One region of the Paenibacillus sp. FSL R5-0407 genome, then DNA from elsewhere that is predicted to be linked to it. Evidence: riboswitches for the same ligand, from Rfam matches in the RefSeq annotation. Region 1 holds a riboswitch; each other region holds the start of a gene.
The links. A riboswitch is a leader RNA that binds a small molecule or an ion and turns the genes downstream of it on or off. The one in region 1 is predicted to bind thiamine pyrophosphate.
Positions count from the first base shown of each region.

Region 2: linked by a shared signal. The riboswitch ahead of tenA (thiaminase II) and the one ahead of NYE70_RS11900 (ECF transporter S component) in region 1 are both predicted to bind thiamine pyrophosphate.
Region 3: linked by a shared signal. The riboswitch ahead of NYE70_RS24055 (ABC transporter substrate-binding protein) and the one ahead of NYE70_RS11900 (ECF transporter S component) in region 1 are both predicted to bind thiamine pyrophosphate.

Region 1 is NZ_JBBPAX010000001.1:2,462,409-2,469,995, reverse strand. Features, by position in the region: gene NYE70_RS11915 (helix-turn-helix domain-containing protein) at 1-156, shown strand, start outside; gene NYE70_RS11910 (hypothetical protein) at 636-1,517, shown strand; gene asd (archaetidylserine decarboxylase) at 1,531-2,325, opposite strand; TPP riboswitch at 2,482-2,593, shown strand; gene NYE70_RS11900 (ECF transporter S component) at 2,702-3,334, shown strand; gene NYE70_RS11895 (ABC transporter ATP-binding protein) at 3,337-4,941, shown strand; gene NYE70_RS11890 (energy-coupling factor transporter transmembrane component T family protein) at 4,938-5,750, shown strand; gene NYE70_RS11885 (YheC/YheD family endospore coat-associated protein) at 5,821-6,924, opposite strand; gene NYE70_RS11880 (glycosyltransferase family 4 protein) at 7,414-7,587, shown strand, end outside.
Region 2 is NZ_JBBPAX010000002.1:511,335-518,921, forward strand. Features, by position in the region: gene thiD (bifunctional hydroxymethylpyrimidine kinase/phosphomethylpyrimidine kinase) at 1-746, opposite strand, end outside; gene thiM (hydroxyethylthiazole kinase) at 743-1,585, opposite strand; gene tenA (thiaminase II) at 1,651-2,337, opposite strand; TPP riboswitch at 2,452-2,558, opposite strand; gene NYE70_RS21535 (hypothetical protein) at 2,632-2,979, opposite strand; gene NYE70_RS21540 (HAMP domain-containing sensor histidine kinase) at 3,056-4,321, opposite strand; gene NYE70_RS21545 (DUF2804 domain-containing protein) at 4,420-5,451, opposite strand; gene NYE70_RS21550 (MFS transporter) at 5,484-6,749, opposite strand; gene NYE70_RS21555 (glycoside hydrolase family 2 protein) at 6,781-7,587, opposite strand, start outside.
Region 3 is NZ_JBBPAX010000002.1:1,083,241-1,090,827, reverse strand. Features, by position in the region: gene NYE70_RS24080 (TatD family hydrolase) at 1-589, opposite strand, end outside; gene NYE70_RS24075 (HD-GYP domain-containing protein) at 782-1,396, shown strand; gene NYE70_RS24070 (ABC transporter ATP-binding protein) at 1,451-2,266, opposite strand; gene NYE70_RS24065 (ABC transporter permease) at 2,284-3,054, opposite strand; gene NYE70_RS24060 (thiamine-binding protein) at 3,051-3,344, opposite strand; gene NYE70_RS24055 (ABC transporter substrate-binding protein) at 3,415-4,425, opposite strand; TPP riboswitch at 4,607-4,717, opposite strand; gene NYE70_RS24050 (cold-shock protein) at 4,948-5,148, shown strand; gene NYE70_RS24045 (cold-shock protein) at 5,278-5,487, shown strand; gene NYE70_RS24040 (response regulator) at 5,594-6,256, opposite strand; gene NYE70_RS24035 (sensor histidine kinase) at 6,289-7,440, opposite strand.

The DNA of each region.
Region 1 (7,587 bases):
ATCATCAAGACCCGGATCGACCGGGCCCAGCATCTGCTTTTGCACGCCGGCATGAACGTTACCGAGGTGGCCGACGCGCTTGGATACCGCGATATTTTCTTTTTCAGCCGTCAGTTCAAGCAGTATACCGGAAAAAGTCCGTCCGAAATTCGCTGATTCTTGTTTCACCTTTATTCTTGGCGGGTAATTGTTTTTTATAGCCGAGGTCCGGGAGGAGGTGTACAGCAATGAGTAAGAGACGGCGGATGCGCAGCAGAGCATGTTCAGTACCGGGAAGCGGTATTTTTCGTTACCGTTTTCGTCGGCCAAGACGGTCCGACCGGGATGATGAAACCTGGTTTTAAGCCGATTGGCTGGGATATGATATGTCATTTCCAACATTAATTTCATGCGCCGGGAATTACGATTCCGGTGTTCAAATAAGATATGATTGATAAAGACGGTCGATCGGAGCTTGCTCTGGACGGCTGTTTTTTTATGGGGTTATTTAGAGGCGGCTGTCCTTCCGACTTTGGTCCAGGAGGAATCTGGTCTGCAGCCAGTGTTCATTTATCCTCCGGGGGATTACGATAGTAGCATCGATTTAAATGAGCGCACAAGAATACATAGAGAACCCCATATGAGGAGGACAAAGAATGAATACAAAATATAAACCGTTAGCGATTGCGGCGGCGACAGCAGTATTGGTTATGCTTACCGCTTGTTCGGGAGCGAACGAAAAAGCGAAGGAAATCGCCGAAGCGGCGACAGGGGCGATCGGGCAAACGGTAGAAAAAACCGTCGACGGTCAGGTAGAAAGACTGAAGGAAAACGGAACGACGCTGGAGCTTTCGGCTTCGGCACAAGGCGATTCGGCTTCAAAGCTTACGCTGGATAACAGTGTGGGAAATGTGGAGATTCAGGGGACGAAGGGAAACGAAGTTACGGTAAAAGCGAAGATTTGGGCGCACAAGAGCACCTTCCGTAAGGTTGATCTGCAAGAAGTGCTTGACCAGGCGGCCGTATCCATCACCCCTGAAGGAGAAGGGCTTATCGTATCTACACATGCGAAGGACGATCCGGACCGAAGTCTTTGGGAGTGGGCAAAAGAGAAATACAATTATTCCGAGTTCAGCATTGATTACACGATCGGTCTTCCCGAACATATTACCGATTTCCGGGTGACCAACAATGTCGGAGACATCACTCTTACCGGGCTGAGCGGAAGCTATGATGTTGATAATGACGTAGGCCGAATTGTAATTGTGGATGCGGGAATTACGGGTGAATCGAAGGTGAACACCTCAACGGGCAGTATCGAGCTTAGCATAGGACGGATGGAGAGCGGCGGGAATTTATATGTTAATGCGGATATTGGAAGCATTGAAGCCACGCTGGCCGATTCGGTGAACTGCGATCTGGAAACGAATGCCGATATCGGCGGGGTTGATGGGGCACCGAAAGGCAAGAGCAAGCGGGGAGACGGAGGTCCGCTTCTGTCGCTGAAGTCATCCGTAGGGGCCATTACCGTAAAGTAACTGGCCCCTCGGGTTATTTGGAAGGCGGGTAAAAGCGCCCCAGGAGTTCGCCCATCTTGACCTTTTGGCCGATGGCGTGCTCCGGGGACGGCTCGAAGGTGCCGTTCTCGGTCAAGAGCACCACTGTGGAACCAAACTCGAAGTAGGCCAGATCGTCACCTTGATTCCATCGCTCGGCTTGATCGTCGGTATAGCGGATGCTGCTTACGTTCATCGCTCCGACCTTGACCACGGCAATCTCTCCGCGTTCATGCGATATGTAAGTTATCAACCTCTCGTTGCGGCTGAGCACATATTTCATGTTCCGCATGCTGAAATCATTGACGGGATACACACGGCCTTTAATATGCTCGCTTTCCACCAAGGTACCGGCTACGGGAGCGTGAATCCGATGATAGTCGGTCGGGCTCAGATAAAGGACAAAGGCGTATCCATGCTCATAGGTCTGCGCATGCGGTGAATGGTTAAGCAAATCTTTCAGGGTGTAATCCTGGCCTTTGACATTCAGAATCGTGCCCGACCGGATTTCCCCCATAAAAGTAATGAGCGCATCGACCGGACTGATCAACCCGCCTTCCAGCTGAGCAATCGGCCGCATGCCGCTCTTTAGTTTTCTCGTAAAAAATTGGTTTAGCGTACGGTATTCTTTCAATTCCATCTCTGCCTCATGCAGCGGAATACCGTATGATTTTGCGAACCAAGGAATTAAATAGCGGCTCGCTTGCGAATGCGAGAACCGGCCCATTAGCCTGGAAATCCACTTTCGGGAGGTCAGTTCTGTCATCCATTTCATCCAGTTTGCGGCCAAGTCGTATCCCCCTAACACCATGATCAACGGGACAATAATCCCTTTTCCACTTCCGCTAATATTGACATAGAATAGGCTTGAAATCAACTGCGAAAGTGCCTTCTTGTTTTTTTGCTTGATTATTTGGAAGGTTCTAGAGTATATTTATTCCAATCGCATAAGGGATACGGGGGCTTGAGTGAATCAGGCTGAGATGGCAGCTTAACCCGCTGCAGACCGTTAATCTGAACTGGATAATGCCAGCGTAGAGAATCTAACGTTCCGGAATGCATGTTTATTACTCATGCTTTTCTCCCGTGGACCTAGCAACCGTCTGAGCTTATTCAGCCGGTTTTTTTGCGTCCAAACCACTATTTAGTCAAAAGGAGGATTTATCATGCAAGAGAGTTTGAATCAAGGAAATGGCCCTGGGGCGCCTATTCCCGCCCAGAGAAGGGGTCTGAAGCTGAGCGACATTCTGGTGACGATACTGGTATCGCTTGTGCTCGGAGTAATCTATCACTTCTGGTCTTCCGTCTACAAGCTGTTTTCCCCATTGTTCTTTCAAGCGGACGAACTGGTCTACGGCATGTGGTTTATTGCTGCAACCCTCGTCTTTCTGCTGATTCGAAAACCCGGTGTAGCTGTTCTGGCCGAAGTGGCGGCGGCCCACGTGGAGATTTTGTTCGGGAGCGAATGGGGGATTCAACTGGTGCTATACAGTGTGCTCCAGGGGTTAGGAGCTGAGCTCGTGTTCGCTTTGTTCCGTTACCGTAAATTTTCCGGCTCCGTGGCTGCTCTGGCGGGAGTCGGCGCCTCCGTGGGCTCTCTGATCCCCGATATTTATTACGGTTACGTCGCTGACTATAGCACTTGGATGCTCATTGCCAAATACTCGATGCGTGCAGTCAGCTCCGCTTTGATTGCCGGTTATCTGGCCTATGCTTTGGCTAAGGCGGTAGAAGCGACCGGCGTCACCTCGCTGCTTCGGCCCGTTGCGGCGAAGGATTACGCCGCATTGGAAGATTAACGATGGATCTTTTGCGGAACAACGCCACAGCATCAAGTACATACACGGAATTCAATACGGCTGCGGCGGTTCGGGATTTACGTCTCAAATATCCTGAGACGGACTCCTTTGTGTTTAAAGATCTCTCCTTCTCGGTCAGGCGCGGAGAGAGACTGCTGCTGCTTGGGCCAAGCGGCAGCGGAAAGTCAACGCTGCTGCAGGTGCTTGCGGGCATCATTCCGGGGCTAGTGGAGGTGCCTATGAGGAGCTCGGAGCAAGTGATTCCCCCATCGTGGGGAATGCTGTTCCAAGATCCAGATACTCAGTTTTGCATGCCTTTTGTTGATGAGGAACTGGCCTTTGTGCTGGAGAATCGGGGAATTCCAAGAGAGGAAATGCGACCGCGGATGGTAGATGCTCTAGAACAAGTCGGGCTTCATCTGCCGGAGATTCATCTTCCGATTGATTCGTTGTCCCAGGGAATGAAGCAGCGGCTGGCCCTCGCTTCAATTCTGCTGATGGATCCGGAGGTACTGCTGCTTGACGAGCCTTCCGCTCTGTTGGATCCAGAGGGGCGAAGGCAAATCTGGGAGGCGGTTTCCCGGGTGGCCGAGGGAAGGACACTCATTATTGTCGAGCACCGGATCGAGGAGGTGCTTGATCTGGGGCTGGTGGATCGGGTAGCCTTGTTCGGCCCCCAGGGACAATTGTTGGGGCAAGGGGCTCCGGAGGAGTTGTTTGTCCGCTGCCAAACGGAATTGGAGGAATACGGGATCTGGCATCCCGGCGTCTGGGATCGTTTTCGGGCATCGGAAGGCCAAGCACAGGAAGCGGAAAAGGGGATAATGCTTTGGGCCAATTCCACCCGGCTGACTGCCGGGGAACCATTACTCCGGCCGGTTATCGAGCTTTCCGAGTTCCAAGGCTTTCGCGGGGACCGCACGGTTATTCAGATCGAGCGGGCTGAAGTGTACCCCGGGGATTTCATTGCGGTTACGGGCCCGAACGGGGCCGGAAAAAGCTCGCTCCTGCTTGCACTGATGGGACTGCTTCCCTCCGAGGGAAGCTATCTTCTATGCGGTGAACGGTTCGGCGGAAAGAAGACTCGAACCCGGCAAATCCTGGCGCTGTCGAAAAAAATAGGATTCGTCTTTCAAAATCCCGAATTTCAGTTTGTCGAGAACCGGGTCGACCGGGAAATCGGTTTTTCGTTAATAGAAGAAGGGTTCTCTTCGGATGAGATTCAGCGGCGAGTAGATCATGCGCTGGACCAGTTCGGTCTTGTCGGATTAGAGCTGCGTCATCCGTATCAATTATCGCTCGGACAGAAGCGGAGATTGAGCGTGGCGGGAGCAGCCGTCATGGAGAGACCGGTGCTGCTGCTTGACGAGCCGACGTTCGGGCAGGATGCCGTGAACACTTTTGCTATTTTGAATTTGTGCGAGGAAATGCGGCGTAGAGGAACAGCGGTCGTGATGGTAACCCACGAGGAACAGATTGCGGAAGCGGTAGCGACACGCCGATGGGAAGTCAGAGAGGGGACCCTGACCGATTGCGGATATACGAATCGGGGATCCTCACTTCCGCATAAAGTGTGCGAGACCGGCGCGGTAGAGGTATTGCTATGAAGAAATGGCTGAATCCTTCCTTTACGACATGGATGCACAGAGCCAATCCGGTACTTAAACTGGTGCTTGTCATCCTGCTCTTTTTCGTGGCTTTGTTTACGCATCGGCTTGATTTTATGTTCTACCAGGCGGTGATGTTCACGCTGCTGCTGTTCTGGCAAAGCGGATATGCCTTCTGGAAGGTGTTGTTGATCGTGCTGTCTTTCGGATTGGTGTTTATATCGTCTTCTTCGACGATGATCCTTTTCGGTAAAGGGGATGAAATGTGGTGGGAGTGGGGGTTGATCCGGATTACGGAGGAAAGCTTCTACCGCGGCATTCATATCGGGTTTAAATCCGTAACCTTTGCGTCGGAGGGGCTGTTGTTTGTTCTCACGACATCTTCTGTGGATTTGTTCTATGCTTTGATGCAGAAAGTAAAGCTTCCCCCCAAATATGCGTACAGCTTTATGGCCTCGATCCGGCTGCTACCGATGGTTTGGGAAGAATTCCTGATCCGGCGGAACGCCCTCCGTATCCGGGGAGCGCGGAGTCTGAAAGGGCCGCGGGGATGGTTTGCCGGCATCAAGATGTACGCGGTCCCGTTGCTGTCCCAGAGTATACGGAGAGCCCATCGCGTGGCGGTAGCGATGGAGGCGAAGGCTTTCAACGGGAACGGCCGGAGATCCTACTATTATCCTTCGCTATTCACGCGCTATGATCCGCTGGCCGCTGCGGTATTCGCAGCGGCAGTAGTATTGGCCCTGATGCTTAGCGACGTTTTCCCGCTGTTTCACATTGCGGATGTCAGGTATTCCGCCAATCCGTAATAAGCGTTCATCATGTATTCGCCATGTCAGGGCTTTTTCCGGTAAGACTTGTGTTTTTTGCTGTACAGAGTTATCCGCGAGGGCCTGAATGATGCTGCAGCAAATAGCGGGCAAAAGCCATAGGCTGCTGGTAGGTGTCAAACCATATTTCGTTCATGCCGGCTTTACGAAATCCGTAACGCTGGTCTCTGCCGTTGCATTCAATAATGTAAATCCGCCCGTCATTGGTAATTCCGATATCCATGCCCAGGTCGGCGAGCAGAGGCAACCGGCCGGACAGGTAAGCGGCGGCCGCAAGGGCTACAGTCTGGCTGTCCGCAAGGACGCGTGCTGCCGTGGATGGCGGAAATATGCGGCGGAATAACGAATCTGCCGGAAAAGCGCTGCCTCCCTGGGCAAGATTGGAAAGGAAACGGCCGGGAGCGGAAACCTTGGCATATAGCCCCGTTACGCCCCAGTCTCCGGTCAGTCCCCGCTGAACGGTTACGCGGACGTCCAAGGGGCGGCCATCCGTTTCAGCCAGGGGCAGTCTTTCCTGAATCAAGTATGGAATTTGCGTGATTCTTCGCTTCACCCAGATTGGTAATGGAGTTCGCTTATCAAGACGGAGCGCCTTCCACCGGTCCACTGTCCGGCGTCCCTTGTAGAGCAGGCACCATCCCCGGTTGTCCAGCTTCAGGCGCATAATTCCGCGGCCAACCGAAGCGCTTGCCGGTTTGAGCAACAAGTCGCTGTAGCGCTGCATCATCAGGCCAATATTTCCCGGCGTGGCGCGCAGGGAAGCAGGCAGATGATACGAGAGTCGGGGATGCTCAGCCAGCAGTCGGTGGATTTCATCTTTGCCATACCGGTTGTTGTGATTGTAAATGGTTATTCCCTGCTGCTGCAGGCCCCGGATTTTCCCCAGCGCGGACGGGGCTTTATAGATCGCACGATTATGAATAACCGGCGGGGTTTCAATGAGCGCTTTCCTGAATCTATCGTTTTCTTTCAGGTAAACGAGACTTTTGCCGGATTCGGGATGGATATCATCCAGACGCAGATAACAAGGTTTGAGATCGTATCGGGCGGCGGCTTCTTCGTAGAAGGGTAGAGCCTCCTGACCGGTTCTGCCTTTCCCTGCTCCCTGGTGTGCTTTGGCGTTTAACAGAATACCGACATAATCGGGCGGCATGTTCCTCCCTCCTTCTGCAAGTCTGTAATCTCCTTTAACCTTATTGTGGCTCCCTTTAATTTATGTTGTTCGTCCCGATTCAGCATGGACGGATGAGGGAAGTCAACAGCCTGATTTGACTTAGCAGGGTAATTCCACATACTTCGGGCCGGAGAATTCCGGCTTTTTTGTGCCTGCCTTTTATAGCGATTGTTAAGAGAAAACTATGGTTTGATGTTCGTACACTTTAAAAAATAAGTCACACCGGATACGCTCGCATCGTATAACTACAATATAAGTGCGTGTTCAAAAAGTTAGGTTTTTAGGACCAAGAAGGTTGGATGAAGCTAGGGGCTGAGTAGCGGAGCGTACATGAGGTACGTGAGCAACGGAAGGCCCGGCTGAATTCAAGATTCGATGCCGAGTTCTCATCATGATCAGCTTCGTCGTGGAAAGATGACTTTTTGAACAACCTCTATAAGAAAATGGAGGCAAGGAGGGAGTATTCCCGTGAGTTTCCGTAAAGTAGCGGTGGTCACCCCAGGATCGTTCGTGATTCCTTCGGGGAGGAGCAGCTCGGTGGAGCGTGTCATTGAAAAGATGGTTCCGCTGGCCTCAGACAGGCTTGATATTCGGATCTTTGGCAGAATCGGGAAGGATCCGGCTTCCCCGGAGGGGCTTGGA
Region 2 (7,587 bases), on a different contig from region 1:
TGTAGGGTGGAAATCCTTTTGCCGGTCAGTTCCGTAAAGGACTTGCCATCGTACAGCAGGTCCGTTACGATCCCGCCGCCGCGCCTTTCTACCTCAGGCGATTCCCCCGGTCCGATCTTTCCGGCATAGTCAACGCTGGTTTCCTCGGCAGTTTCTCCATCCGCTCCATCCGCTCCGCTGTCGCTTCCACCCCCGGCTTCATCATGGCCGCCCTTGATCACGACCAGCTTGGGCCCCATGGCGCTGATGATCTCAGCGGCCTTCTTCCGGTCCTGCATCGTGCGGATCGTCACGCCGGAGAGCGCCTCCGCCTCCGGGATGTTCGGCGTGACCGCCAAGGCCAGCGGAAGCAGGTCCTTCTCCAGCGCGTGCACCGCTTCTTGCTGAAGCAGCTCAGCCCCGCCCTTCGCGATCATCACCGGATCGACGACAAGGCGCTCCCAGCGAAAGCGCCGGACTTCTTCGGCAACGGCATGAATGATGTCGGCGTTAAACAACATACCGGTCTTCACGGCATCGACGCCGAGATCGCTGCCGACAGCCCGGATCTGCTCCGCTGCCGCTGAGGCCGGCAGCGGGTAGACCCCGCTGACACCGAGCGTGTTCTGCACGGTGACCGCCGTGATGGCCGACATGCCGTAAACGTTCAGTTCCTGAAACGTTTTGAGGTCGGCCTGAATCCCGGCTCCGCCGCCGCTGTCCGATCCGGCGACTGTCAGCGCCTTGGCTAGGCCGTGGCGGGTCACACCAGGCCCCCGGCCGTCGCCGCCTGGATTTCCCGGACGGAGGCGTAGCCCTTCAGCGAATGCGGATGCAGCTTCGCGAGCTCATCCAGGAAGGCGGTCTGGAAGCTGCCAGGCCCGAAGGCGGCCGTTCGCTCGGCGGCGCGAGCAGCCGCCGTGCCATAGAAGGCCAGACCGGCCGTCCCGGCGAGCAGCAAGTCCTCCTCGACCGCCGAAAAAGCGCCCAACACCGACGTCAACAGGCATCCCGTGCCGGTTACCTGCGTCATCAGCGCGTCGCCGCCGCTGATCACCCGGCACAGCTTCCCGTCGGTGATCACATCCTCCCGCCCGGTGATGGCTACGACCGTTCCCAACTCCTGGGCGGCCCGGACCGCCAGAATGGCGTTGTCATAGCTTCCGCTGTCACCGGCGTCCACGCCTTTGATCTCGCGGGTCTCGCCGATGAGATGCGCAATCTCGGCCGCATTTCCCCGCACCAGCGAAACCCGCACCTCACGCATGATCCGCAGCGAGGATTCCGTCCGGAATCTCGTTGCCCCGGCCCCGACCGGATCAAGCAGCACGGGAACGCCGTTCTCGTTGGCGGAACGCCCGGCGATGATCATCGCCTCCACAAGGTCGCTATTCAGCGTTCCGATATTCAGCACCACCGCGCCCGCGACTTTCGCCATGTCGGCGACCTCTTCCGGTGCGTAAGCCATAACGGGAGAGGCTCCCAGCGCGTAAAGCCCGTTGGCCGTAAAATTGGTCACGACTACATTGGTCATGTTATGAACGAGCGGTTTCGTCTTTTGCAATTTGGCAAGAAGTGAGGACAGTTCTCTTTCCAGCATACTCATATTGTTCAATCAACCTTTCTTTATGAAATAGATAGATTTGAAAAAGAAAATAAAGTCTGTCCGGCTCACAGCACCGCCGCCCGCATCGGAACGGGCCATTCTTCCTGCTTATAAGCCATGTCCCAGAACAGGTACTCCAGTTGGCAGCTATGAAGAAAATGCTCCTTCATGCGCTCCCGCTCCGCCGCGCCGGCCTCTTCCGCCCATAAATCCACCTGTTTGCGCAGCTTCACCGTGGTATCACCCGCGAGCCCCCCGTAAAACTGAATCCAGTCATAGAAGGGATGAGACGGCTCTGGCCGGACTTCCTCGATCAGCCTTTGGCCGATTTCCAGGTATGTCCAAGGGCATGGCAGCAGCGCCGCCAGCATTTCGCCAAGACTTCCTTCATGGGCAACCGTCAGCATATGCTTGATGTAGTGGTGTGCAGAAGGAGCAAGCGGATAGCCCTGCATTTGCTCATATGTCACCCCCGCAGCGGTGCAGAAATTTTGATGCGGATGAACCTCGCTGTGCAAAATAAAGCCAATCTGCTCATTAAACATTTCAATATCTTCCCGCCGTGTGCATTTCGAAATCGCGATCCCGTAAATTCGCATATACGCATTCAAATATTCATAATCCTGTTTGACATAATGGATCAGTTGCTCCCTTTCCAGCTTTCCTTCCGCAATTCCGCGGACAAAAGGATGCTCATAGATCGCGTCGAACAGACCATCCGCCTCCCGGCGTACCTCCTCGGTAAAGTTCACCAACGCCCACCTCCGGTAAATAGTTTGAGAATAGGAATCCGCATACCAAAAAAGCCGCCCCGGAAACGGAGCGGCTTCATCTGCAATATCATACGGAACATAGGTATCGCCTTTGAAGGGCCGGCTCCACTTCCCTACGCTAGTACGAACTAGATCAGGTTCAAAGGGTCCAAGAATTCGTCTCTTGTCTCAGCCGTTTAACGGCTCCCCTAGTGGATTTCCTATTCTATTGATACATACTGTACCCCAGGCTTACAAGATTTGTCAAACAAATCGCAATGGAAGACTTTTTAATTACTTCTTATCCACCTGCAGCAGGGTAACGTTCTTGATCGCATAAGTGTCTTTGATCTTCTCTTCCGAAATGACCTTTAATTTGACCAAGCTCGCGATTTTACCGGAATCCGGCTTGGACAGCATTCGCCAAAGCTCGAGGTCGGGCAGGGCTTCGTACAACCGGTTCTCATCGTATTCCCTCCGGTTTTGCAGGACGAGTATTACCTTATGGCTTTCGAGATCCAGACCGGTCGTATCCTGATCCCGGCAGTAATCCAGAATGGCTTGGCGAAGCTCCCCCAATTCCCGGTCCAGCTCTTTCTGCTGCTGTTTTACCTCATAATAACGTTCCACGATCTTGTCCAAAAATTCTCACGCTCCTTTATATCCCATGGATATGCCGAAGCGTGCGATTTTAGGCCAGCCGGCCGCTAAACCTTATTCACTTGGCTTCCGCCCGTTCATGCAAGGGCAAGGTGATCGTAAACCGGGTCCCTCCCCGGTGGACGCTCTTCAAGGATACTGTTCCCCCAATTGCCTGAATCGCCTGATAGGAGAACGTAAGGCCAAGCCCCGTCCCTCTGGCCTTGGTGGAGAAAAAAACGGAGCCCAACTTCTCGATTTGGTCCTTCGTCATCCCGATCCCATTGTCTTCTATCGTCAACACGGCTTCTCCGCCAACTGCCCCCAGTTCCAGGGTCACCCTTCCCTCCGTGGAGTCGTAGCAGGCTTCAATCGCGTTCTTGATCATATTCATAAGTATCTGTTTGATTTTCTCGGGATTGGCCAGAATCCATATCCGGCCTTCCGGGATCTGCCCTTCCAGCGCGACATTGTTCATATTCGCATAAGGGCGCATCACTTCCACCGTTATTTTCAACAGGTTCGACAGATCGGTCGATTCTTGATGATCCGTCAAGGGCTTTGAGATGGAAAGATACTCCGAGAGTATATATTCGGTACGTTCCATTTCGCTTACGCAAATATCTATGTAACGATTGACTTTATCCCGTTCCCGCGAGGATTCGCGAATCAGCTTGAGGAACCCCTTTACCGCAGTGAGCGGGTTGCGTACCTCATGAACCAGCGATGCGGCTACCTGGCTAATCACCAAGACTTTTTCATTTTGCGCGTATTCGATAAACAGCTCCTTATCCTTCACTGCCTTTTGAAACAACGAAATCAGCAGCCAATTGCCGATAAAGTTCTGGACCGGAACAACAAATATATGAAACAACAGATTATTTTCGATAGGATCCGGATTGTACAAATAGACGAACAGGAGCGGTACGAAGAAGAAAATGAAGCCCGCCAATAATACGACGGGCACTTTTTGCCTGGCAGCCAGGTACATCCGACGTAAAGCCAAGGATAGGGGAAAGATGATCAACATGATCACCATCGCAATTCCCATCCCGTCGCCGCCCAAGTACAAACGGTACAGTACAAATTCCAGCAACAGAATGAGACCTGCAGGCAAGCCGCCGAAAATGAGTCCGAAGAAGAGAAACACATACCTTATGTCATAATAGTACCCGGTCACCGCGCTTGCCCCGAAGGTCATGGAGAAGAACAAGCAGATCGCAGTAGTAATTATAATGAATTTCCGCGAGTAATTCCGGGGCGAATCCCGGTAATAAACATTGAACATCAGAAAGGGCATAAGGGCAAAAAATAACTGGAGTATTATTTCCTTTACAATGGTCATCCGCAGTCACCCTTCATTTCCAGGACATTAAATTTAGTTGTATAATAATTCTATCCTACTATCTTTAAACCCTTTAATTCCAGGCTTAACCAAGCCAATCACCAATTATTTACCGCATGTTCGATAAACGCTACCATCTCCTTAATTTCCAGGACCCGCCCATCGTCCAGCACGGCTTTTCCCGTAAAGGTGCCAAACAACTGATGGCATTTGTTGTCCACGAACAGCAGCTTCGTTGCCGTCTGCTGGTCATAAAGCGGCGTGAACTCCATTTCGAATCTTCCGTCATCGCTCGTAATCCTTTTCTTGGACATATAACCCCCGGCCGGCAAATCATAGATGACCCGGCCCAGCTTATGGGCCTTGCCGTCATAAAACAGCATATTTTCACTAGCTGCCGAGGTGTTGCCGAAGCCGTGACCGATATTGAAGCCAAAGCGTTTCCCGTCCACATAGCAGCTGCCGTTTCCCCAAAACCATTCGTGACGGAACGGCCATACCCCTCTGCCCCAATCCAGCAGCCCAAAGGAAGAATCCGGCTCAAAACGATACTCCTTACCGTCAACCTTTACAGAGCCTGTAGCAGGCATGCAATTAATCTTATGGTTGTAATAAAAACAGGAGCGATGCTCGTCAAAAGGCGTGGCGATGACCAACGACGTTTTGTCGGGCTGGGACAGGGCGACGTCGACCTCCATCCTCGGCAGGTTCCCGCCGCCGCCGGCCCGGCAAATTAGTCTTCTTCCGCCTTCGTACACCTGGAATTGCATGAATATATCTTTCCGGCTGTAGGTCAGATCCCCTTCTTCGGCGGATAGCGGCATACGCAAACGGTTAAACGGCAAGGCAAGCATCCGGGAAACCTCATAATGCTTCCCGGTAGCAAATTCAAACAGTTTCACCGCAATACTGCCCGCATAAGATACATGTCCGATCGTAAGCTGCAGACAGTAATCGTCATTGGACACCTGGTAGAAATCCCATTCTTTGATTTTCCAGGGCGGTACCTTGATTCCGGAACGGTTATAATTCAGCACGGCCTGTGTCGAATATCCCTTCTGCAAAAGAGAGCCGTTGCCGTCAAGCAGGTCCCCCGGCGTAACGATCTGATGTTGATAGTTTTGTTGCATAGCTTTAGCTGCACCTCCATATGAGTATGATTCTATTTTGGTTCCGAAGCATCCGACTGCAGTCGCATCTTGGCGAATCTCCCCGCCGGGATTAACGGCAATACCGTAAGAATCGTCACGAGCGCCGATACAAGAAAGAGCGTTTCGGTCGGCACCATACCTGAAACTCCATCAATAACCCTGTGTACTCCGTATTGCGTGATCACGAATCCCGAAAGCAAAGGCCCGATCACCATGGGCAGACAGACGGCAAACACCATTCTGATCCCTTCAAATTGCCCCCGTTGCTGCTCGGGGTACAAATTTTTGACCCAGGCGGTCACCGTTTGCATCATCAGGACATAGCCGATTCCGGCTCCGAAAATCCCGATCAGCAGCACGAAATGACTGGAAAACCGTGAAATGATAAGCAATCCTGTAACATTGGCCAGCACGGCAAACAGGATGACGGAGGCGAGCTTGCCTCGTTTGATGAATCCGGCAGCCGGCAACGTCAGGAATATGGCGGCCACGAGCCCGATGCCCTGTAAAATGCCGGAAAGAGAGTAGCTCATGTTGAGGTAGTTGTTGAGATAGATAGTAATGTAGGGGAAATAGACATTAAAGGCGGTAAAGAACACAGCGTTAATCACGAACACCCAAAATAATTCCTTATTCTCCAGTACCGTTCGTACCCGGAACACTCCGGCAAACTGGCGCCAGTAGCCAGCTTCCAGCTTCCTTGCCTTCAAGCCCGGGTCATCCTTCAACATGAACAGCGCGAGTATTCCCGTCACCGTCACCATACCGCCCATCATCGTAAAAAAGGGAAAGAAATCAAGGGCATCCACCAGCATTCCGGATACGACGGCCCCGAATATCGTAGCCAGCACCGGCATGGCGGCAAAAGCCGCGCCGAGCTTGCCCCGGTTATGCACATTTGAAATGTCCGTAGTCCAGGGATTGTATCCGGCATCATAACCGGTCGAGCCGAAGAAGCTCATGACGGCATCGGCGGCTACGATGACGACGATGGCGATGATCAAGGGATTTTTGGGGATAAACTCCGTCGCTCCAAAAACCATCGTAAATACACCCCAGCAAATATAACCGACGGCGATAAACGGCTTCCTCTTTCCGGCCCGGTCCCCCCAGGTCCCGATCAAGAAGGTGGTCAGCGTAGATACGATCGCGCTGATGCCGACCATCCATGAAATAATGGACGGATCTTTGGCGATTTTGGCATAAACAAAGGTGTTGAACCAGGAATTTTCGATGTTCCAGCAAATCTGGCCCGCCATGCCGAGAATCCAGATCAATGTCCAATTTTTTGACGAAATGCCCCCGTTTTTAATAAACCTCAACCCCTTCCATCATGTCGTTACGCAGCTCGTTCAGCAAATCGTCATGAAGCTCATTCAGCAACCCTTCGTCCAGCTTGACGATTTCCCGGTCATAGGTCAGAATTCCGTTTAGTTCGGTCTCGACATCGGTCAGTTGGGTATAGACGGCAGCGGCTACCCCCTGATTGAGCAATGGTTTCAATTGCTTCTTGATCAGTGAGGCATAAGCGGCGTTCAGCGCTTCCCTGCTCTTGAACTTCCTATATCCGAAGCCTTTGCCTTCCCGCCACACATGCGCCTCCTCCATCAGACTGTAGCCCCCATATTCGGAAATCACGACCGCGCGGCCGCCGGACTTCTTCGGCATTTTCAGCTTGCGAAAATAGATATGCACGCTCTTGAAATCGCCCGCCTCTTGATCATGCCAGCCGCTGGCATGGTCCACCGGACGGGACGGGTCATAGGCCTTGAGCCATTCCGCAATGTCCGCGGCATCGAATTGTCCCCAGGCTTCATTGAACGGAACCCACACCCCGATGCACGGGACATTGTACAATGCGTCCACCATCTCTTTTAATTCCTTGCGATAGTTGTCGCGGTTGGAGATTTCCGCCCTACCCAAGGCTTTGTACTTGTCGTCTTTCACTTTGATTGCGCTTACAAAGTTAGGGAGGATGAAATGATGCAAATGGTTCCAGCCCCCGCCGCCGTTGATCATGTCCTGCCAGACAATCAGTCCGAGCCGGTCGCAATGATAATACCATCTGGCGGGTTCGATTTTGATATGCTTCCGCACCATGTTGAAGCCGAGCCT
Region 3 (7,587 bases), on a different contig from region 1:
CGAAATATCCGCGCTCAGCCATGCGGCGCACTGTATGTTCCGGGCCCTTGAACCAATGAAAGTGTGCCTTCTCAATCCCATGGCGATCCAGTAGATCGCACACCAGGTCCGCATCGTCGTAGACGGCATGAAGCACTACGGGTTTGCCAAGTCTGCCCGCAAGCTGTAGAAGCTGCTCGAGTAACTCGATATACGGGGAAAGGTCAAATGCTTCGCCCCGTTCCTCCGCTTCCAATCGCGAGTAATACGGCAAGCCGATTTCACCTACGGCAGCCATGCTTGAGGCGTTCTCCTCGATCCATGACAACAAAGCTTCCGTTTCAGTAGGCGACGGGACCGGTTGTTCCGGATGATAGCCGAAGGCGGGGACCACAAGCCCCGGATATTGTTCGGAGAGCGCGAGGTTTTTCCGGGAAGAGGCCAGATCCATGGACACGCCTATTAAAGCCGCAGCTCCCAGTTCGGCTGCTTCTTTAATAAGCCGATGTTGGACAGCCTCCTCGTAAAGGTCAAGATGGATATGAGCGTCGATAAAAGGGAAGCGATCATTGGAGCGGGGCCCCGATGCGGCGTAAAATAAAGAATCCATTAATTAATTTCACTCCTATGCTGGAAGATGATAGTTCGGTTATTTTACTTTTTTCATCAAAATTCGTCACTTTTACCTATGCATAATTCTAACTTTTGGCCTATAATGTTAAAGAGTTCCATTACAAAACTACCACATTTTTGGAATTACAGAGCTAAACAAGTCAGACTTGGGCATTAGGGGGTAGGACCGGTGGCTGCTTCAACTATATACATAGAACAACTGAAATTGGACCAGGACCCGGACGCCGGAAAATGGCTAAAGGCGCTGCTGGACAAACATCCGGAAATTTATTACCACTCGACAAGAGTCGCCATGTTGGCTGAGAAGATAGCGGTACCGCTGAAATTGCCGGAACGGGAGACCGGGCAGTTGGTCAGAGGTTGCTTCCTGCACGACATCGGGAAGACCTTCATTCCGAGGGAAGTGATTACCCAGCGTGAGCCGTTGACTCATGCTCAATGGGAAGCGCTTAAGCAGCATCCTGTGATCGGTGCAGCGATGGCGGAGAGCAATCCGGGATTCGGTCCGGAAATTGTGCAAATCGTAAAGCACCACCATGAACGCTGGGACGGAAGAGGGTATCCTGACGGGCTTGCCGGAGAGGAAATTCCGCTGGGAGCACGTATCTGTGCTGTCATTGACGCGTTCGATTCGATGACGTCGAACCAGCTCTACCGCCGGAGACTTAAGCTGAGCGAAGCCAGGCTGGAACTAATCCGGCATGCAGGCACCCAGTTTGATCCGGATGTCGTTCATGCGATGATGGGCTTATCCGAAGAAACGTTGGAGATTTACTCCTTGTAAAAATGAGAACGCTTAAGTAACAAGCCAATCCGAAGAGGCGGGGAAGACCGTCTCTCAGATTGGCTTTTTGCTTTGTTCTTCTTTCATTCGCGCACTAATTTCACGCTTAAGCTCCAGGAATCCGGGTTCCTCTACAACGCTCTCCCTCCGGGGCCGGGCAAAAGGCACGTCCACCCGGTGGAGCACGGAAGCCGGACGGCCGGAGAATAAATAGATTGTATCGGATAGCAGCAGTGCCTCTTCGACACTATGCGTAATTAGGAGGACGGACCGCCGGCTTGTTTCCCACAGATCGAGCAGCCAGCGCTGCATATCGCTGCGCGTCAGCTCGTCCAGGGAGCTGAACGGCTCGTCGAGGCATATCACTTCCTGCGGAGCGAGCAGTCCGCGCAGGAAGGAAGCCCGCTGCTGCATGCCGCCCGACAGCATGTGCGGGTAGGACTTCTCGAAGCCGCCGAGACCAGCCCGTACCAGCCACTCCCGGGCTTCCGCACGGGCCGCTTCGTTGGCGTCACCCGAAATTTCCCGGGCGAGCAGTACATTGTCCAGCGTATTCCGCCAAGGGAACAGGGCCGGTTTTTGCGGTACATAGCTGATAAGCCCGCGCTGACCCGTTACTTCCCGCCCGCCCATGCGCACGACCCCTTGGTCCGGCTCCAGCAGGCCCCCGATCACATGGAATAGAGTGCTCTTTCCGCAGCCGGAGGGACCGATGATAGAAACGAATTTTCCAGCGGGTACGGTCAGAGAAATGTCGTTCAGCACCGGCAACTGCTGGCGCCGTTTACGAAAAGCAAGGCTGATTCCCTGAATCTCTAGCGCAGCGATATCGGTACCCGAGACGGAGGCGGATTTTTCGGTATTCATCATTGGCGAAAGCCCCCTTTTTATTTGTCGTCCTTGAGAGGTTTATAACGGACCAGCCATTTTTCCAACAGGGCGATCAGCGCAAACATGGCAAGGCTGATGGTTACTATGATGGTGATGGCCACGAATATTTTGTCCGTGCGAAAAGAGGACTTCTGCAGCATCATGTAATATCCGATGCCTTTGTCCGCTCCGATCCATTCGGCGATTACCGCCCCCATGACACTGTATGTGGCTGCAATTTTGACGCCGGATAGGATGGAAGGGAGAGCATGGGGCACCTCAAGTTTACGGAATATCTGGCCTTTGGACGCGCCCGCCATTCTCATATAATCCAGCATGACGCGGTCGGTACGGGTCAGCCCGTCCATGGCCGCGACGGCCACTGGAAAAAAGCAGACCAGGGTGATCACGATAATCTTCGGAAGAATGCCGAATCCGAACCAGATCATGAGCAGAGGAGCGAGCGCGATCGTAGGTATATTCTGACTAAGGATGATCAACGGATAAAGCGACGATTTCAGGGACGGAATATAATGAAGCGAAAAAGCTACCAGAAGCCCGGTTCCGGTACCGATGGCGAAGCCTACCAGCATAAGCCGCAGCGTAGCCATCGTATGCTTCCAGAGGCCGGCCGCGCCGCCCGTGGCCTCCCTGACGATATCGGAGGGGCTGGGGAGGATCCATTTTTCAATTTGAAAAATGGAGGTTGCCGCCTGCCAAACGGCCAAAAGCAAGATGACCGCCACTAAGGGCGGCCATATGCTGTTCCAGAGTCGGCGGAGCTTCATGGACGATATTTCTCGGTCAGCTTGTCCATGCTGACGCCTTGCGGATTGTAAGAGATTTTAATTTGCGAGATGATCCCCTTGCTGCCGAATTCCGTTACCGCTTCATTCATTTGCTTGACGATGGCCAGAAGTTCTTCCAGATCGCCTTCCATTGTCGTTTCCAGCGGATTGACCTGATACTTGACGCCGGATGCTTGAATAACCTCGATAGCGCGGTCGACATAAGGGATTACGTCTTCACCGTTCGGTGTTTTAGGAATGATTTGAATGCTGAGAAGTGCGTTTGGCATAATTGTTCATCCTCCAGACTTTTATTTAAAATAGGGCATTTATAGTGCGAGTTCAAAGTAACCTCTTATATTACTCAGGCAGAAATTCGTTGGTAAAAGCCTTGTCGGTATCCAGTTCTTTCTCGATCAAGCCCCGCTCATGCATCCAATCGGAGTAGTTCTGCCATACTTCGCGTTTCTGTTCTCCCCAACGGGCCGCGTCATCCTGGTATTTCGGGCTGAGCCATTTTTGGCTTGCCAGGACCAGTTCCTTGTCCAAATCCGGAACCGCCTTAAGCAGAATGTCTGCGGCTTCCTCCGGATGCTCGATCGCGTACTCATAGCCCTTGGAAGTAGCCCGCATAAAGGCCTTCACCAGCTCAGGGTCGTTTGCGGCCGTTTTTTCATTCGTTACGATAACCGGGGTATAATAATCCAGTTTATCCGTATAATCCTTAACATATTGCATGTCCAGCGGCTCGCCGCGCAATTCGGCTTCAATTCCCGTCCACGCATAAAAGATCCAGGCAAAATCGATATCCCGTTTTACCGCCGTAAAATAATCGGCTTCGCCCATATTGACGAATTTTACTTTGCCGACATCGGCCCCGGTCTGGTCCATAATCGATTTCAAGATCGCTTCCTCGACAGGGGAGCCCCAGCCGCCATAGGTTTTGCCTTCATAATCTTTAGGAGTTTTGATGCCCCGGTCTACCGGAGCCGCAAAGCCCGAGGTATTATGCTGAATGACTGCGGCGATCGAAACGAGCGGAACGCCTTGAGTGCGGCCCTGGGTCACGCCCTCCTGGTAGCTGATGCCGAAGGGAACTTCGCCGGAAGCTACCATGGCGTCTGCGCCGCCGGATCCTGGCAAGAGAATATCGACGTTCAGTCCTTCTTCTTCATAAAAGCCCTGTTCTTTGGCTACATAAAGACCGGTGTGGTTCGTGTTGGGACTCCAGTCGAGGACGATCTTAACGTCCTGCATGGATTTGGATGGTTCCTTGCCGGATGAGGCTGCTTCGTTTCCGGCCGCTTTGTTTGCCTTGCCGTCGCTTTGGCCGCAGGCCGTCAAGGCCGCGATCAGAAGTCCGCACAGCATCAGCAGCGTCCATTTTGTTTGCTTCACAGAAATTCTCTCCTTTTCGGATGTGGAATTTCCGCAGTTTCTCGTTCAATGCATTCCTGAAAACACTCTGTTGGCGGCAGCGTCCTCTGGGATCCGGATACAAAAAAAGCGCCCCGGATCGGGACGCGTAGGTTCATGGCTACGAAAAAACAAGCTCCATGCTAAACATTCTTCCTACGCTGGCATTACCCAGATCAGGTTAAAGGGTCAGTGTCTTGAGGACACAATCTCAGCCGGCCAATTTCCAGCTCCCCTGAACTATAAACTGCGGATTACACTAGTCATTATAGTCCGGCATCAACTTTCTGTCCAGCAAACTTGGTTTTGATTTGCTTTTTACATTCCGGCAGAGTATAATGAAAACAATTGAAGTTTTAAGAAGTGATATTCAGATATTGAAAAGAGTGTCAATTTTTAAAATGAACTTTTTTCAATATGTGAATTTTTTTATGTAAAAAAGGATCATGTTAATCTTTAAACAGGAGGTAATCTTTCATGGAAACAGGAACAGTAAAATGGTTCAACGCTGAGAAAGGCTTCGGCTTTATCGAAGTTGAAGGCGGAAATGACGTATTCGTTCATTTCAGCGCTATCACAGGCGAAGGCTTCAAAACGCTTGATGAAGGCCAACGTGTACAATTTAACGTTGTTCAAGGCAACCGCGGACCGCAAGCCGAGAACGTCGTAAAACTGTAATGCAGGCATAACTGCTCTTAACGCGTGCGTTAAGGGCAGTTTTTGTTTTTTTTAAGCATACGGTTGATGGTTTCCGGGGTTAGTTACTCATAGAGGTGCTTGGGCAAAAGAACTTTATAGGAGGTAATCATGAACTACCGTAAAAAAACGATTGAAGAAATTCCTGAAGAGAACACGCCGGTATGGTCTTGCATGAGCGAGGATTGCAACGGATGGATGAGGGATAACTTTGCGTTTGACTATGTTCCGGTATGTCCGCTGTGTTCCTCTGAAATGGTGAAGGGAACGAAGATGCTTCCGCAACTTATCAACACCAACTCCATGAAAGTGGACCGTTAAACCGGTCCGGATTTGCCTATGAATCATAATAAAGCTGCCTCCGGGGAATACAGGGGGGCAGCTTTTTTGAATTTATAGAACTCTTATGTAATTTTAAGCGCTAATATCAAGACCCGCTCTTGGTTTTCCAGTACAGGATGGCCAGTTGCGTCCGGTCGCGGACGCCGAGCTTGCCGAGAATATCGGTGACGTAATTTTTGACCGTTCCCTCGCTTAAAAACAACTGTCCGGCGATCTCCTTGTTGGACATGCCGTCGGCAATCAGCCTAACCACATTTTGCTCCGCAGTCGTTAATCCCGCCTCGGTCAGCTTGTCATCGGATGGAGCTGGAGGAGCGGGGCGCAACAGTCCCGTCAATTTCCGCGCCACATCCGGGTGAATGAGCATGCTTCCGCTATGTACCGTTTTGATACCTTGAATGATCCGGTCGGGAGGGATGTTTTTGAGTAAATATCCGCTGGCCCCATTCCGCAACGCTTCAATAATAAATTCATCATCGTCAAAGGTCGTCAGTATCAGTACCGAAATGCCGTCAGACAACGCTTTGATCTTCTTCGTTCCTTCAACCCCGTCGCAGACGGGCATGCGGATATCCATCAGCACCACATCCGGATAAGGCCCGCGCCCGATGATCTCAGCAGCCTCAGCTCCGTTGGAGGCCGAACCGGCCACCTCGATTTCAGGATCCAGACCGATCAACAAGGTCAGGCTCTCCCGGATGAAAGGGTCGTCGTCCACAATAAAAACCGTCAGATTCGTTGTCGTCATAAGGCGTTTCACTCCGATCTCCCCATTGAGAATTATATTATCTCTTCATGCCGCACAACCGGCAGTCTTGTTGTTATCGTAAAGAACGGGCTCAGAGAGATATCCAACTGACCGCCCGCCAAAGCGCAACGCTCTTTCATACCTGTCAGCCCGAGGCCTTTCGTCTCAGATGGCATCGTCTCCGGCAGGGCGCCGTCATTGCTAACCGCCATGCAGACTTCACGATCTTTGTAGGAGATGACGATGTTCACGGACTCGGGATGTCCGTGCTTCAGCGCATTGGTGACAGCTTCCCGGGCGTTTTTGTACAGGATCAGTTCCTGGCTCGGATACAGGGCATAAGGATTTCCCTCCACCGTCAAATTGGTCCGCAGCCCGGTCTCCCGACCGACCTCTTCCAGCATGCGTCCCAGGGCGTGAATTCCCGAAACTTCCTCGGGAAGCTTCATGCGCCGAACCGCCGCTCTCATCTCGTCCAGCCCGGAAGTCAATTGATCGCGAATTTGCAGCAGCATAGTCATTCCCTTGTCCTGATCCTTCGGGATAATCTGAAGCGCCGCTTCCATCATCATTTTAGCCCGGATCAGACGGTGACCTACATCATCGTGGAGCTGGCGGGAGATACGGTTTCGTTCCTCCGCCTGCGCTGCTCCTTCCACTTGCTTGGTGAAAAGCAGCAGCCGGTTTCTCGTTTCATCCAGCTCGTAATGCTTTTTGCGGAGATCGTCGTACCGGGTATCGGCCGATTGTTTATTTGTGGCGAAGTTCCGGAGAAGAGCGAGAAGGAGCCCTGTGATCAAAAGGAAAAGATTGCTGGCCGCAATCCACGGGAGAGGCTGACCGTAAACGGCATAGTTAAGCGCGGCAACGTGAAAGCCGAATAAGACCCAGCGGGAATAGGGGTGCGGCAGCCGCATATATAGAAACACCGGAGTGACGGCAGCGAAATCGGTCAATTCGCCATAAGTCTTGCAGAACCAGGCCATATACATGATTTGTACGACCGAAAGGACCGCAAGCGGAGCTTCGAATACAAAAATCTGGCCCGCCACAAGGAGGCCCAACAGGCATAAGACCCGAATTAAATACAGCCCGTATCCGGGTTGCGAGAGCTCGTAAATCTGAAGGAAGCAGGTAATCAGGGCGATTCCGTAAGCCAGCGACAGCAGGGTTCGTTTAGGCATATTCCCCAACCTTTTTTCTTATAGAGGTTGTTCAAAAAGTCATCTTTCCATGACGAAGGGGATCATGAAGTGGATTCGACGTCGAATCTTGAATTCAGCCGGGCCCTCCGTTGCTCACGTACCCTATGAGCAAATGCTTACGAAGTC